Variovorax sp. PBL-E5: one gene and its partner. The protein of the gene in region 1 binds, or shares a complex with, the protein of each later gene. Links are inferred from orthologs where the notes say so. Each region holds a gene or a part of one and is shown in the gene's direction. Other genes may lie near its edges.

What was found.
Region 2: the proteins of WDLP6_RS21720 (region 1) and WDLP6_RS25735 are in contact, whole or in part, in a cryo-EM structure (PDB 8Z1Y), measured with the Escherichia coli proteins. The link is inferred for Variovorax sp. PBL-E5 from one-to-one orthologs.

The regions. Positions count from the first base shown.
Region 1 is NZ_LR594671.1:4,452,588-4,460,124, forward strand. Bases 2,503-5,502 are described here. They hold WDLP6_RS21720 (ABC transporter ATP-binding protein), read left to right. Parts: upstream 2,503-3,477; coding sequence 3,478-4,527; downstream 4,528-5,502. Other genes in these bases: WDLP6_RS21710 (ABC transporter permease), read left to right, coding at 2,503-2,597; WDLP6_RS21715 (ABC transporter permease), read left to right, coding at 2,594-3,481; WDLP6_RS21725 (ATP-binding cassette domain-containing protein), read left to right, coding at 4,524-5,354; WDLP6_RS21730 (phosphoribosyltransferase), read left to right, coding at 5,364-5,502. In the rest of the region: WDLP6_RS21705 (ABC transporter substrate-binding protein), read left to right, coding at 1-1,528; more of WDLP6_RS21710, read left to right, coding at 1,620-2,502; more of WDLP6_RS21730, read left to right, coding at 5,503-6,104; WDLP6_RS21735 (GntR family transcriptional regulator), read right to left, coding at 6,023-6,778; WDLP6_RS21740 (aromatic ring-hydroxylating dioxygenase subunit alpha), read left to right, coding at 6,864-7,537. UniProt on the Escherichia coli protein: Part of the ABC transporter DppABCDF involved in dipeptide transport. Responsible for energy coupling to the transport system.
Region 2 is NZ_LR594671.1:5,282,398-5,289,730, reverse strand. Bases 2,037-4,832 are described here. They hold WDLP6_RS25735 (ABC transporter permease subunit), read left to right. Parts: upstream 2,037-2,827; coding sequence 2,828-3,838; downstream 3,839-4,832. Other genes in these bases: WDLP6_RS25725 (ABC transporter ATP-binding protein), read left to right, coding at 4,740-4,832; WDLP6_RS25730 (ABC transporter permease subunit), read left to right, coding at 3,835-4,743; WDLP6_RS25740 (long-chain-fatty-acid--CoA ligase), read left to right, coding at 2,037-2,774. In the rest of the region: WDLP6_RS25745 (NAD(P)(+) transhydrogenase (Re/Si-specific) subunit beta), read left to right, coding at 1-1,092; more of WDLP6_RS25740, read left to right, coding at 1,092-2,036; more of WDLP6_RS25725, read left to right, coding at 4,833-5,750; WDLP6_RS25720 (dipeptide ABC transporter ATP-binding protein), read left to right, coding at 5,747-6,784; WDLP6_RS25715 (ABC transporter substrate-binding protein), read left to right, coding at 6,799-7,333. UniProt on the Escherichia coli protein: Part of the ABC transporter DppABCDF involved in dipeptide transport. Responsible for the translocation of the substrate across the membrane.

The DNA.
Region 1 (7,537 bases):
CGGCGGGCTCGCCACCACGCGCCATGCCCGCGCCGCCACCGGCAAGGGCACGGCCGTGCTGGCCATCGATGCCGATCCGCCGACGCTCAACCTCGGCACCACCACCGACTTCGCGGCCGGCGACGTCTCGGCCAAGATCCTCGAGGGCCTGGTCTGGCTCGACCCGCAGTACGAGCCCCGGCCTTCGCTCGCCACCCAGTGGACCGTCTCGCCCGACGGCAAGAACTACCGCTTCACGCTGCGCAAGGGCGTCAAGTGGCACGACGGCCGAGACTTCACGAGCGCCGACGTCAAGTACACGCTGCTGGAGATCGTGGGCAAGCTGCATCCGCGCGCGGCGCCGGTGTTCAAGAGCCTGGGCATCGAGGTCGACACGCCCGACCCGGGCACCGTGGTGATCCGCCTGCAGAAGGCCTATGCGCCTTTCCTGTCGCAGATGACGGTGTTCGATGCGCCGATCCTGCCGCGCCACGTCTACGAGGGCAGCAACGTCGGCACCAATCCGGCGAACCAGAAGCCGGTGGGCACCGGGCCCTTCAAGTTCGCCGAATGGAAACGCGGCGCCAGCATCCGGCTCGTGCGCAACGATCAGTACTGGGACGGCGACAAGCCCTACCTCGAATCCATCATCTTCCAGATCATCCCGCAGGCCGCCAACCGCGTGCCCGCATTGCAGACCGGCGAGGTCGACGAGCTGCTCGACTTCTACACGCCCAAGCCCGAGGTGCCGCGCATCCTGGCCGACAAGAACCTGAATCCGCGCCGCGGCGTGAACATCCCGGCGCTCTACTTCCTGATGTTCAACACGCAGTTGCCGCTGTTCGCGAAGAAGGAAGCGCGCCACGCACTGGCCTTCGCGATCGACCGCCAGCGGCTGGTCAAGCAAGTGATGAACGGCATCGCGCGGCCCGGCGCGGGTGCCTTCGGCGACGGCTTCAAGTGGCTCTTCAACGACGAGGTCGCCTACGCGAAGAAATACCCGCTCGATCCCGCGCGCGCCAAGGCGCTGCTCGAGAAGGCCGGCTTCAAGCCCGGCGGCGCCGCGGTGCGCATGCCCTTCGACGCCAGCCGCGCGCAGATGCGTTCGTTGTCGCAGATCATCCAGGACAACCTGCGCCAGATCGGCCTCGAGGTGAAGCTCGAACCGCTCGAGCGTTCGGTGTACTACGACCGCGTGTTCGCCAAGCGCGATTTCGAGCTGACGCTGGCCTCGTATTTCTCGGCGGGCGATCCGGCCATCGGCTACACGCGTCTGTACACCACCTACACCGGCACTGCGCCCAACACCAACGCGAGCGGCTACTCGAATCCCAAGGTCGATGCGCTGCTCGGCCAGGCCGCGACGGCCACCGAGCGCGCCGAACGCGCGAAGCTCTACAAGGAGCTGCAGGTGATCCTCAACGAAGACCTTCCCTCGTTGATCCTGTACGACGAAGAGACCGTGGACACGGCGACGAAGAAGCTCACGGGCATGTTCCCTGCGCTCGATGCGCGCGATCAGTGGGCCGGCGTGCGGCGCACGGACTGATGGCCTCCACGCTCCGCACTTCGTGTCGTCGCTGCCCCCCGAGGGGACCGCAGGCCGCCTTGGGGCGGCCCGGCGCCGGCCTGGTCCGCTGATGCCCGCCTTCATCCTGCGCCGCCTGCTGCATGCGGTCCCGCTGCTGCTGGCGGTGGTGGTGCTCAACTTCCTGCTGATCGCCTTCACGCCCGGCGACCCGGTCACGCTGCTGGTCGGCGACTTTCCGGCGCCGCCCGAATACCTCGCGCAGATGCGCCACGAGTACGGGCTCGACCAGCCGATCTGGGTCCAGCTGCTGCGCTACCTCGGCAAGGTGGTGCAGGGCGACTTCGGCTACTCGTTCGCCAACCAGCAGCCGGTGGCGGGGCTGATCCTCGACCGCCTCGGCGCCACGCTCGAACTCACGATGACCGCGCTCGCCTTCGCCAGCGTGATGGGCATCGTGTTCGGCGTGGTCGCGGCGCGCTCGGCCGCGCGCTCTCATCGCGGCGTGCTCGATTCGGCGATCCAGGGCGCCTCGTCGGCCGGCTATGCGATCCCGGATTTCTGGCTCGGCCAGCTGCTGATCCTGGTGTTCGCGATCTGGCTCGGCTGGCTGCCTTCGCAGGGCAACGCCTCAGTGCGCGGCAGCGCGCCGGGCTTCGCCGGCTTCGTGCAGCATCTGAGCTACCTCGTGCTGCCGGCCTTCGCGCTGTCGCTGCGCTACCTGACGCTGATCACGCGCATCACGCGCGCCGCGATGCTGGAGGTGATGAACGCCGACTTCATCCTCGCTGCGCGCTCGCGCGGCGCGACCGAGTGGACCGTGGTGGTGGTGCATGCGCTGCGCAATGCGGCGGCGCCGGTGATCACCGTGATTGGCTACAACGTCGGCTTCGTGCTCGCGGGCTCGGCACTGATCGAGGCCGTGTTCGCCTGGCCCGGCATCGGCCGGCTGCTCTATGAATCGATCTCCAAGCGCGACTACCCGGTGATGCTCGCGATCCTGCTGATGGTGTCGGTCACGGTGGTGCTCGCCAACCTCGTCACCGACATCGTTCATCGGCTGATCGATCCGCGGATCGAACGCGCATGAGCGATCTTCCATTGACGCCCATCGCAGTGCCTGCCGCTGGCACGCCGTTGCGCAAGGCCGGCTTCCGGAAGCGGCTGCTGCGCCGCCCGACGACGGTGCTCGCGCTGGCCTTCGTCGCGCTGCTGTTCGCGCTGGCGGTGCTCGCGCCGCTGGTCAGCGGCTACGACCCGCTGGGCGGCGGCGACAGCTCGCTGCTCGCGCCGCTGTCGCCCGGCCACTGGCTGGGCACCGACGACCTGGGCCGCGACATCTGGGCGCGCGTGGTCTACGGCACGCGCATCTCGCTCACGGTCGGCGTGGCGAGCGCGCTGTTCGCGGTCATTGTCGGCGTGATCGTCGGCGCGCTGGCGGGCTACTTCGGCGGCTGGCTGGACACGCTCTTGATGCGCATCGCCGAGTTCTTCCAGACGCTGCCGCGCTTCGTGGTGGCGCTGATCGTCATCGCGCTGTTCGGCACCAGCGTGTTCAAGATGATCGTGGTGATCGCCGCGCTCTCGTGGCCGCAGCTCGCGCGGGTGGTGCGGGCCTCGGTCGCGACGCTGGCGCAATCGCAGTTCGTCGATGCGGCGCGCGTGGCCGGCATGGGCGACGGCGCGATCATCGTGCGCGAGATCCTGCCCAACGTGGCGGCGCCGATCACCGTGCTGGGCTCGCTGGACATCGCGATGGCGATCCTGATCGAGGCCAGCCTGAGCTTCTTCGGCCTCGGCGATCCGAACCAGGTGTCCTGGGGTGCGATGCTCAACGACGCGCAGCAGTACCTGCGCGACGCCTGGTGGATGTCGGCCTTTCCGGGCCTGGCGATCGCGCTGACGGTGCTCAGCTTCAACCTGCTGGGCGATGCGCTCAACGATGCGCTGAACCCGCGCGCGAGTTCGCGATGAGCGCCGATCTGCTGCTCGACGTGCGCGGCCTCTCGGTCGACATCCGCCAGGGTGCATCGGCGCCGCTGCGGGTGGTGAACGATGTTTCGCTGTCGGTGCGCCGCGGCGAGGCCGTGGGGCTGGTCGGCGAATCGGGCTCGGGCAAGTCGATGACGGCCTTTGCGATCATGAACCTCTTTCCCTCGCCGCTCGCGCGCGTGGCGGCGGGGCAGGTCCTGCTCGAAGGCAAGGATCTCGCGCAGTTGCCCGGCGCCGCGCTGCGCACGATGCGCGGCGCGCGCGTGGGGATGGTGTTCCAGGATCCGACGAGCTACCTCGATCCGCTGATGCCGGTGGGCCGGCAGATCGCCGAGGCGCTGCGCGCGCACGGGCGCACCGACGGGCTCGATGCGCGCGTGCTCGAACTCATCGACCTGATGGAGCTGCCGAATGCGGCACAGATCGCGCGCAAGTACCCGCACGAACTCTCGGGCGGCATGCGCCAGCGCATCCTGATCGCGGCCGCGCTGGCCATGCGGCCCGCGCTGCTGATCGCCGACGAGCCGACGACCGCGCTCGACGTCACGGTGCAGGCCGGCATCCTGAAGCTGCTGATGCGCCTGCGCCGCGAACTCGATCTCGGCATCCTGCTGATCACGCACGATCTCGCGGTGGTGGCCGAGACCTGCCAGCGCGTCAACGTGATGTACGCGGGCCAGATCGTCGAAAGCAGCGAGGTCGGGCCGCTGTTCGCCGCGCCGCGCCATCCGTACACGCAGGGGCTGCTGGCCAGCATCCTCAACCCGGCCTCGCGCGCGCATTCGCTGTTCTCGATTCCGGGCGGCGTGCCGATCGCGGGGCACTGGCCTGCGGGCTGCCGCTTTCATCCGCGCTGCCCGATCGCGCGCGAGGGGCTGTGCGATGTCGTGGAGCCTGGGTTGAAGACGCGCGGGGGCGGGGCGGATCGTTGTCATCTGAGTGACGAAGCGATGGCCGCGCGCACTTGGGAGGCTGCAGGCCCCTCACCCCAACCCTCTCCCCAGAGGGGAGAGGGAGCCACGCCATGACCATAGGCAACGAGGCGCCCTTGCTCGAAGCTCGCGAGGTGAGCCGGCTGTTCCCGGTGCGTGCGAGCGGCGGGCTGTTCCGCGCGCGGCAGATGCAGCGCGCGGTCGATCGCGTGTCGGTGTCGATTCGGCCCGGCGAGGTGCTGGCGCTGGTCGGCGAAAGCGGCAGCGGCAAGACCACGCTCGGGCGCATGCTGCTCGGCCTCACGGCGCCGAGCGAAGGCGCGATCCTCTACAAGGGACAGGACATCGCCGCGCGCTCGGGCGCGGCCGCACGCGATTTCCGGCGCGCGGTGCAGGTGGTGTTCCAGGACACGGGCGGCTCGCTGAATCCGCGTCGCAGCATCGGCCAGAGCGTCGCGCTGCCGCTGGTGCATCACCGTGGCCTCGACGCGCGTGCGGCCGCGATCGAAGTCGATGCGCTGCTCGAACAGGTGGGCCTGCCCGCCGCGCATTTCCGCCATCGCCTGCCGCACGAGCTGTCGGGCGGCCAGCGGCAGCGCGTCGGCATCGCGCGTGCGATGGCCTCGAACCCGGCCGTGATCATTGCCGACGAGCCGGTGTCCGCGCTCGATGTTTCGGTGCGCGCGCAGATCCTCAAGCTGATGGCCGAGTTGCAGCGGCAGAAGAACCTGGCCTACCTCTTCATCACGCACGACCTCGGCGTGGTGCGCGCGATGGCGGACCGCGTGATGGTGATGCACCAGGGCCGCGTGGTCGAGAGCGGCGATGCCGACGCGGTGCTCGATGCGCCGCAGCACGACTACACGCGCCGGCTGCTGGCGGCCACGCCGGTGCCCGATCCGTCGCGCCAGCTGCAGGATTGAGGTCGCACGATGACGCGCCATTTCACCGAAGCGACCACCGGCTACTGGCAGCGCATCGCCGAGGCCGACGAGCTCGCACAGCCGGGGCCGCCGTGGCGCTTCGGCTACCCGGCACGCCTGCCCGATGGCCGCATGCTGATGCTGCCGATACGGCAGCTGGCGAACGAACCCCGGCATGCGGTGGCCTCGCTGCTGGTCAACCATGCGGCGCTCGACGTGGTCGACACGCTGGGCACGCTGCTGGCACACCGGCTCGCGCCGCTGTCTCCCGAGCTGGTGATCGGACTGCCGACCCTGGGCCTCGCGCTCGCGCCGCTGGTCGCCCGCGCGCTGGGCCACGCGCGCTATCTGCCGCTCGGCTACTCGCGCAAGTTCTGGTACGACGATGCGCTCTCGGCGCCGGTGCATTCGATCACCTCGCCGGTGCCGGGCAAGCGCATCTACCTCGATCCGAACCTGCGGCCGCTGATCGAGGGCCGGCGCCTCGTGCTGGTGGACGATGCGGTCAGCACCGGCACCACGCTGCGGGCCGCGTGGGAACTGATCGAATCGCTGGGCGGCGAGGTCGTCGCCTGTGGCGTGGCGATGCTTCAGGGCACGCAATGGGCCAACAAGCTCGGCACCGAACGCGCCGCGCGCGTGGTGGGCGTGTTCGAGAGCCCGCTGCTTCAGGCGGTGCCCGAGGGGTGGGTGCTGCGCGACGAGGCACTCCCAATGCTGCCGGCCTGCAGCCCGAACAGCTTGCCGTAGCGCAGCCCGATGTAGGCATGCTCGCGCATCAGCATCTCGACGCGCGCGGACTCGCGCTGCTCCAGCGCCTCGAAGACCAGCTGGTGCTGCAGCTGGGCAAAGCGCAGCTTCTCGTACTCGCGGTCCAGTGACGCCGGGTCGATGATGATCGAATCGGCCGACGCGAAAGGCAGATGGTTGTTGCGCGCGATCGCGTCGGCGATGACCGAGCTCTCGATCGATTCGACGATCGCGCGGTGGAAGCGGTTGTTGAGCCGGCTCCAGGCGCCCACGTCCTCCTGCGTCAGATGGCCCTTGGCGAGCAGCCGGCCGCCCTCGTCGACACAGCCCTGCAATGTCTGGCGCACCGCGTCGGGCATGCCGCGCTCGGCAAGACGCCGTGCCGCCAGGCCTTCGAGCACGCCACGCACTTCGAGCGCGCATTGCACGTCATGGTCCGAGAACTCGCGCACGACGAAGCCCCGCTTGCCCGCCGGCTGCAGCAGGCCTTCCTGCTCCAGCGTGCGGAAGGCGATGCGCACCGGCGTGCGCGAGACGCCCAAGGCCTCGGCGACCGCGATTTCCGCCACGCGCGAGCCGGCCGCGTAATGCCCTTCGATGATCAGCTTGCGCAGCGTCGCGACCACGCTGCCGCTGTCTTCGGCGCGCGGGCTTGAATCCTGTTTTTGACTCATATGGGATCCATTCAGTCGAATTTTTTCGGTTGAAATCTTATTTTCCTTCATAATTGGATCCAGTAATTGCGATGACGGAGAAAACATGTTCCTCAAGAATGCCTGGTACGTGGCCTGCACGCCCAACGAGATCGACGACCGGCCGCTCGGCCGCAAGATCTGCAACGAGCAGATCGTGTTCTACCGCGGCCCCGACGGCGCGGTCGCCGCGCTGGAGGATTTCTGCCCGCACCGCGGCGCGCCGCTGTCGCTCGGCCAGGTGGTCGAGGGCAAGCTGGTCTGCGGCTACCACGGCCTGGAGATGGGCTGCGACGGCAAGACGGTCGCGATGCCCGGTCAGCGCGTGCGCGGCTTCCCGGCGATCCGGACCTACCCGGTGGTCGAACGCCATGGCTTCATCTGGGTCTGGCCGGGCGACGCGGCGCAAGCCGATGCCGACAAGATCCACCACCTCGCATGGGCCGAGAATCCCGAGTGGGCGCACGGCGGCGGCATGTTCCACATCGCCTGCGACTACCGGCTGATGATCGACAACCTGATGGACCTCACGCACGAGACCTACGTGCACGCGAGCAGCATCGGCCAGAAGGAAATCGACGAGGCGCCACCGGCCACGAAGGCCGAGGGCGACGAGGTCATCACCAGCCGTTTCATGGAGAACATCATGGCGCCGCCGTTCTGGAAGATGGCGCTGCGCGGCAACCACCTGCCCGACGACCAGCCGGTCGACCGCTGGCAGATCTGCCGCTTCACGCCGCC
Region 2 (7,333 bases), 830 kb from region 1 along the record:
ACGCCCGACGGCGCCGTGGTCATCGACGGCTTCCTGCGCTATGCGATCCCCGGCGGCAACCGGCTGGAGCTGTTCCTGGGGGCGGCCATCGGCGCCATCACCTTCAGCGGCTCCGTCATCGCCTTCGGCAAGCTCTCGGGCAAGTACAAGTTCCGCCTGTTCCAGGGTGCGCCGGTCCAGTTCAAGGGGCAGCATCTGCTCAACCTCGTGCTGGGCCTGCTGACCATCGCGCTCGGCCTGGTCTTCGTCGCCACCGAGAGCTGGGGCGCCTTCTTCGCCATGCTGATCCTGGCCTTCGTGATGGGCGTGCTGATCATCATCCCGATCGGCGGCGCCGACATGCCGGTGGTCGTCTCGATGCTCAACAGCTACTCGGGCTGGGCGGCCGCGGGCATCGGCTTCAGCCTGAACAACGCGATGCTGATCGTGGCGGGCAGTCTGGTGGGCAGCTCGGGTGCGATCCTGAGCTACATCATGTGCAAGGCCATGAACCGGTCTTTCTTCAACGTGATCCTGGGCGGCTTCGGCGGCGAAGCGGCCACGGCCTCGACCGGCGCCAAGGAGCAGCGTCCCGTCAAGAGCGGCAGCGCCGACGATGCGGCCTTCGTTCTCGGCAATGCGGAGACGGTGGTGATCGTGCCGGGCTATGGGCTCGCGGTCGCGAGAGCGCAGCATGCGGTGAAGGAACTGGCCCAGAAGCTCACCGACAAGGGCATCACGGTCAAGTACGCGATCCATCCGGTGGCCGGTCGCATGCCGGGGCACATGAACGTGCTGCTGGCCGAGGCCGAGGTCCCTTACGACCAGGTCTTCGAGATGGAAGACATCAACGGCGAGTTCGGCCAGGTGGACGTGGCGATCATCCTGGGGGCCAACGACGTGGTGAACCCGGCCGCGCACGTGAAGGGCAGCCCGATCTACGGCATGCCGATCCTGGAGGCGTACAAGGCCAAGACGGTGATCGTGAACAAGCGCTCCATGGCCGCGGGCTATGCGGGGCTGGACAACGAACTCTTCTACATGGACAAGACCATGATGGTGTTCGGCGATGCCAAGAAGGTGGTCGAGGACATGGGCAAGGCGATCGAGTGATGCAGGCGCGCCCCTGGCTCGGCAGCTATCCGCCCGGCGTGCCGGCGGACATCGATGCGTCGCGCTATGCGTCGCTGGTCGCGCTCATGGAGGAGAGCTTCTCCAAGTACGCCGACCGCGTCGCCTACAGCTTCATGGGCCGTGACCTGCGCTACGGCGAAATCGACAAGCTGAGCCGGGCCTTCGGCGCCTGCCTGCAGGGCCTCGGCCTCGCCAAGGGCGACCGGGTCGCGGTGATGATGCCCAACTGCCCGCAGTACCCGATCGCGGTGGCCGGCATCCTGCGCGCCGGGCTGATCCTGGTCAACGTCAACCCGCTCTACACGCCGCGCGAGCTGGAGCATCAGCTCAAGGACTCGGGCGCCAAGGCGATCGTGATCATGGAGAACTTCGGCGTCACGCTGCAGCAGTGCATCGAGGCGACGCCGGTCAAGCACGTGGTGCTGGCCTCGATGGGCGACCGCCTCGGCCTCCTGAAGGGCACGCTGGTCAACTACGTGGTGCGCCACGTCAAGAAGCTGGTGCCGGCCTTCAGCCTGCCGGGCGCGCTGCGCTTCAACCACGCGCTCGAAAAGGGCGCGGCCCGCACGCTGCAGCCGCCCGCGGTCGGGCCCGACGATGTCGCGGTGCTGCAGTACACCGGCGGCACGACCGGCGTCTCGAAGGGCGCGGTGCTGCTGCACCGCAACGTGATCGCCAACGTGCTGCAGTCCGAGGCCTGGAACGAGCCGGTCATGCAGAAGGTGCCGGCCGGCGAGCAGCCGACCAGCGTCTGTGCGCTGCCGCTCTATCACATCTTCGCATTCACCGTGGGCATGATGCTCACCATGCGCACCGGCGGCAAGCTGATCCTGATCCCCAATCCGCGCGACCTCGCGGCCGTGCTGAAGGAACTCTCGCAGCACACCTTCCACAGCTTCCCGGCGGTCAACACGCTGTTCAACGGCCTCGCGAACCATCCCGATTTCGGCACCGTCAACTGGAAGAACCTCAAGGTCTCGGTCGGCGGCGGCATGGCGGTGCAGGGCGCGGTGGCCAAGCTCTGGCTCGAGAAGACGGGCTGCCCGATCTGCGAGGGCTACGGCCTGTCCGAGACCTCGCCTTCGGCCACCTGCAACCCGACCACCAGCACCGCCTACACCGGCACCATCGGCGTGCCGCTGCCCAGCACCTGGATCACGCTGCTCGACGACGACGGCCATGAGGTGCCGACCGGCCAGCCCGGCGAGATCGCCATCAAGGGCCCGCAGGTGATGGCCGGCTACTGGCAGCGCCCCGACGAGACCGCCAAGGTCATGACGGCCGACGGCTACTTCAAGTCCGGCGACATCGGCGTGGTCGATGAGCGCGGCTACTTCAAGATCGTCGACCGCAAGAAGGACATGATCCTGGTCTCGGGCTTCAACGTCTACCCGAACGAGATCGAGGATGTGGTGGCCCAGATCCCCGGCGTGCTCGAATGCGCCGCCGTCGGCATCCCCGACGAGAAGACCGGCGAGGCGGTGAAGCTGGTGATCGTCAAGAAGGACCCCGCGCTCACCGAAGCCCAGGTGCGCGAGTTCTGCCGCGCGAACCTCACCGGCTACAAGCAGCCGCGCGTGATCGAGTTCCGCACCGACCTGCCGAAGACGCCGGTCGGCAAGATCCTGCGCCGCGAACTGCGCGACAACAACAGGAAGTAGTAAGGGTTCGGCCGGGGACCGGCCTCGGCATCGGTCTTGCATATTGAGGCCCGATGCTCCGCTTCATCCTGACCCGCGCCAGCCTGCTCGTGCCGACCTTCATCGGCATGACGCTGCTCGCGTTCTTCCTGATCCGGCTGGTGCCCGGCGATCCGATCGAAACGCTGGCCGGCGAGCGCGGCATCGACCCGGTGCGCCATGCGCAGCTGCTCAAGGACTACGGCCTGGACAAGCCGGTGCTCACGCAGTACGGCATCTACATCGGCCGCGTGCTGCACGGCGACCTCGGCAAGTCGGTCATCACGCAGGAGCCGGTGATGAACGAGTTCAAGGCGCTGTTCCCGGCCACGGTCGAGCTGGCGCTGTGCGCGATCGGGTTCGCGCTGCTGGTCGGCATCCCGGCCGGCATCCTCGCGGCGGTCAAGCGCAACTCGGTGTTCGACCACGGCGTGATGGCGGTCTCGCTCACCGGCTACTCGATGCCGATCTTCTGGTGGGGGCTGCTGCTGATCCTGCTGTTCTCGGTGCAGCTGGGGTGGACGCCGGTCTCGGGCCGCATCGCGGTCGAGTACTACATCGAGCCGGTGACCGGCTTCCTGCTGATCGACTCGCTGCTCTCGGGCGACAAGGGCGCCTTCCTGTCGGCGGCTTCGCACATCGTGCTGCCGGCCATCGTGCTCGGCACCAACACGCTGGCAGTGATCGCGCGCATGACGCGCTCGGCCATGCTCGAGGTGCTGGGCGAGGACTACATCCGCACCGCGCGCGCCAAGGGCCTCGCGCCGCTGCGCGTGGTCGCGGTGCACGCGCTGCGCAACGCGATGATCCCGGTGATCACCGTGATCGGGCTGCAGGTCGGCGTGCTCTTCACCGGCGCGATCCTGACCGAGACCATCTTCTCGTGGCCCGGTGTCGGCAAGTGGCTGATCGAGGCCATCGGCCGGCGCGACTACCCGGTGCTGCAGGGCGGCATGCTGCTGCTCGGCGGCATCGTGATGCTGGTCAACGTCGGTGTCGATCTCGCTTACGGCTTCATCAACCCGCGCATCCGGCAGGCCCGATGAACAGCATCGCCACCCCTTCGAAGATCGTCGAGGCCAGCAGCGCGCCGCCCGGGCCGTGGCGCGAGTTCTGGACCTCGTTCTCGGCCAATCGCGGTGCGGTGATCGGGCTCGGCGTGATCGTGGCGCTGTTCCTCATTGCGCTGCTGGCGCCGTGGATCGCGCCGCATACGCCCAACACCACCGACAGCACGGCCTTCCTGCTGCCGCCGGCCTGGCAGAAGGGCGGCTCGGTCGCGCACCTGCTGGGCACCGACGCGATCGGCCGCGACATCGCCTCGCGCCTGATGTACGGCGCGCGGCTGTCGCTGTCGATCGGCGTCGCGGTGGTGGCGATCTCGGTGGTGGTCGGCATCGCGCTGGGCCTGATCGCCGGCTTCGCGCGCGGTGTGCTCGAGATCGCGATCATGCGGCTGATGGACGTCGTCCTCACGCTGCCGAGCCTGCTGCTGGCGATCGTGATCGTCGCCATCCTCGGGCCGGGCCTGATCAACGCGATGCTCGCGGTCGCGATCGTGGTGCTGCCGCATTACGTGCGCATCACGCGCGCGGCGGTCATCGGCGAGATCGCGCGCGACTACGTCACCGCCGCGCGCGTCAGCGGCGCCGGCACCTTGCGCCTGATGTTCAGCGAGGTGCTGCCCAACTGCGCCGCACCGCTGATCGTCCAGGCCTCGCTGGGCGTCTCGACCGCCATCCTCGATGCCGCGGCGCTCGGCTTTCTCGGCCTTGGCGCGCAGCCGCCGTCGCCCGAATGGGGCACCATGCTGGCCGACGCGCGCGAGTTCGTGCTGCGCGCCTGGTGGGTCGTGACCTTTCCGGGGCTGGCGATCCTGGCCGCGGTGCTCGCGTTCAACCTGCTGGGCGACGGCTTGCGCGATGCCCTCGATCCGAAGCTCAAGCGATGAGCCTTCTCGACATCCGCGATCTCCACGTGGAGTTCCCCACGCAAGGCGGCACGCTGCACGCCGTCGACGGCGTGAGCCTGCGCCTGGAGCAGGGCGAGGTACTCGGCATCGTCGGCGAATCGGGCTCGGGCAAGAGCGTCACGATGATGGCGCTGATGGGCCTGATCGGCTGGCCCGGCCGCGTGCGCGCGGCGCACCTGCGCTTCGGCGGCCACGACCTGCTCGGCATTTCCGACACGGCGCGGCGCGGGCTGATCGGCAAGGACGTGGCGATGATCTTCCAGGAGCCGACCACCAGCCTCAACCCCTGCTTCACCATCGGCTGGCAGCTGATGGAAACGCTGCGCCTGCATCTGCATCTCGGCAAGCGCGAGGCGAGGATGCGTGCCACCGAGCTGCTCGAACAGGTCGGCATCCCGGCCGCGTCCTCGCGCCTGGGCAGCTATCCGCACCAGCTGTCCGGCGGCATGAACCAGCGCGTGATGATCGCGATGGCGATCGCCTGCAATCCGCGCCTCCTGATCGCCGACGAGCCGACCACCGCGCTCGACGTCACGATCCAGGCCCAGATCCTCGACCTGCTGCGCAGCCTGCAGAAGGAGCGCGACATGGGCCTGGTGCTGATCACGCACAACATGGGCGTGGTCAGCGAGATGGCGCAGCGCGTGGTCGTGATGTATGCGGGCCAGGTGGTGGAGCAGCAGCGCGTCGACCGCCTGTTCGCGGCGCCCCAGCATCCCTACACCGAGGCCTTGCTGGCCGCGCTGCCCGAGCGCGCGGCCGAAGGCCGGCTGGCCACCATCCCCGGCATGGTGCCGGGCGTGCACGACCGACCCGGCGGCTGCCTGTTCGCGCCGCGCTGCGCCTACGCCACCGCGCACTCGCGCGCCGTGCGGCCCGAGCTGCGCGAGTGGCAGGGCGGCGCGGTGCGTTGCCACTATCCGCTCGGCGATCCGCAGCGCGACGCGGCCATGGCGCTGGACAACGCGATGGAGCGCGACGCATGACGGACATCGCCGTCGTGGCCACCCCCGCCGCCGCCGAGCGCCCGCGCGCGGTCGTGGCCGAGGCGCACGAACTCCAGCGCGTCTACAGCATCCGCCGCGGCTTCCTGCGCGAGCCCGCACGGCTGCAGGCGGTGGGCGGCGTGTCCTTCGCGCTGGAAGCCGGCCGGACGCTGGCGGTGGTCGGCGAATCCGGCTGCGGCAAATCGACGCTGGCGCGCATGGTCGCGCTGATCGAGGCGCCCACGGCCGGCCGCTTCGCGCTCGACGGCATCGACGTCGCCACCATGAACACCGGCCAGCGCCAGCAGTTGCGCCGCACCGTGCAGCTGGTGTTCCAGAACCCGTACGGCTCGCTCAATCCGCGCAAGAAGGTCGGCGACATCCTGGCCGCGCCGCTGGCCATCCACATGCCCTTCGACAAGGCCGAGCGCACGCGCCGCGTGCGCGACATGCTGGCGCGCGTCGGCCTGCGGCCCGAGTACGCCAACCGCTATCCGCACATGTTCTCGGGCGGCCAGCGACAGCGCATCGCGATCGCGCGCGCGCTGATGCTCAGCCCCAAGCTGGTGGTGGCCGACGAGCCGGTGTCGGCGCTCGACGTGTCGATCCAGGCGCAGGTGCTGAACCTGCTGGCCGATCTGCAGGCCGAGCTCGGCCTGGCCTATCTCTTCATCTCGCACGACCTCGGCGTGGTGCGCCACATCGCGCACGAGGTGCTGGTGATGTACCTCGGCCATGCGGTCGAGCAGGGGCCCAAGGCGCAGATCTTCGCGCGGCCGCTGCATCCCTACACGCAGGCGCTGCTGGCCTCGACGCCGGGTCTGACGACCGGGCGCATCGTGCTGAAGGGCGAGCTGCCCTCGCCGCTGGCGCCGCCGCCCGGCTGCGTGTTCAACACGCGCTGCGCGCATGCCACCGAGCGCTGCCGCATCGAACGGCCGCTCGCGCGCCTGCTCGATGCGCGGCAGGTCGCCTGCCACCATGCCGAACAGTTTCTCGAAGCCCCGCCCGCGTCCGCGCGGCCACAACCCTGAAGGAGTCGACCGACATGCAACAAGCTTCCCTCTCCTCGCGCCCCGCGCGCCCGCGCGCCACGGCCCTGGCCGCATTGGCTGCACTCGCATTGGCCTGCGGCGCCGCCTCCGCCAAGACGCTGGTCTTCTGCTCCGAGGGCAGTCCCGAGAACTTCTATGCGGCGGTCAACACCACCGGCACGTCCTTCGACGTCACCACGCAGGTCTACAACGGCCTGGTCGAATTCGAGCGCGGCGGCACCAAGGTCGTGCCGGGCCTGGCCGAGAGCTGGACCATCTCGCCCGACGGCCTGGAGTACACCTTCAAGCTGCGCCACGGCGTGAAGTGGCACAACACCTCGAAGAGCTTCAAGCCGACGCGCGACTTCAATGCCGACGACGTGATCTTCATGATGGAGCGGCAGTGGAAGGAGAGCGACCCGTACTACAAGGTCACGAGCACCAACCACTCGTACTTCAACGACATGGGCATGCCCAAGCTCCTGAAGTCCATCGACCGCCTCGACGACTACACGGTGCGCTTCGTGCTGAACAAGCCCGAGGCGCCCT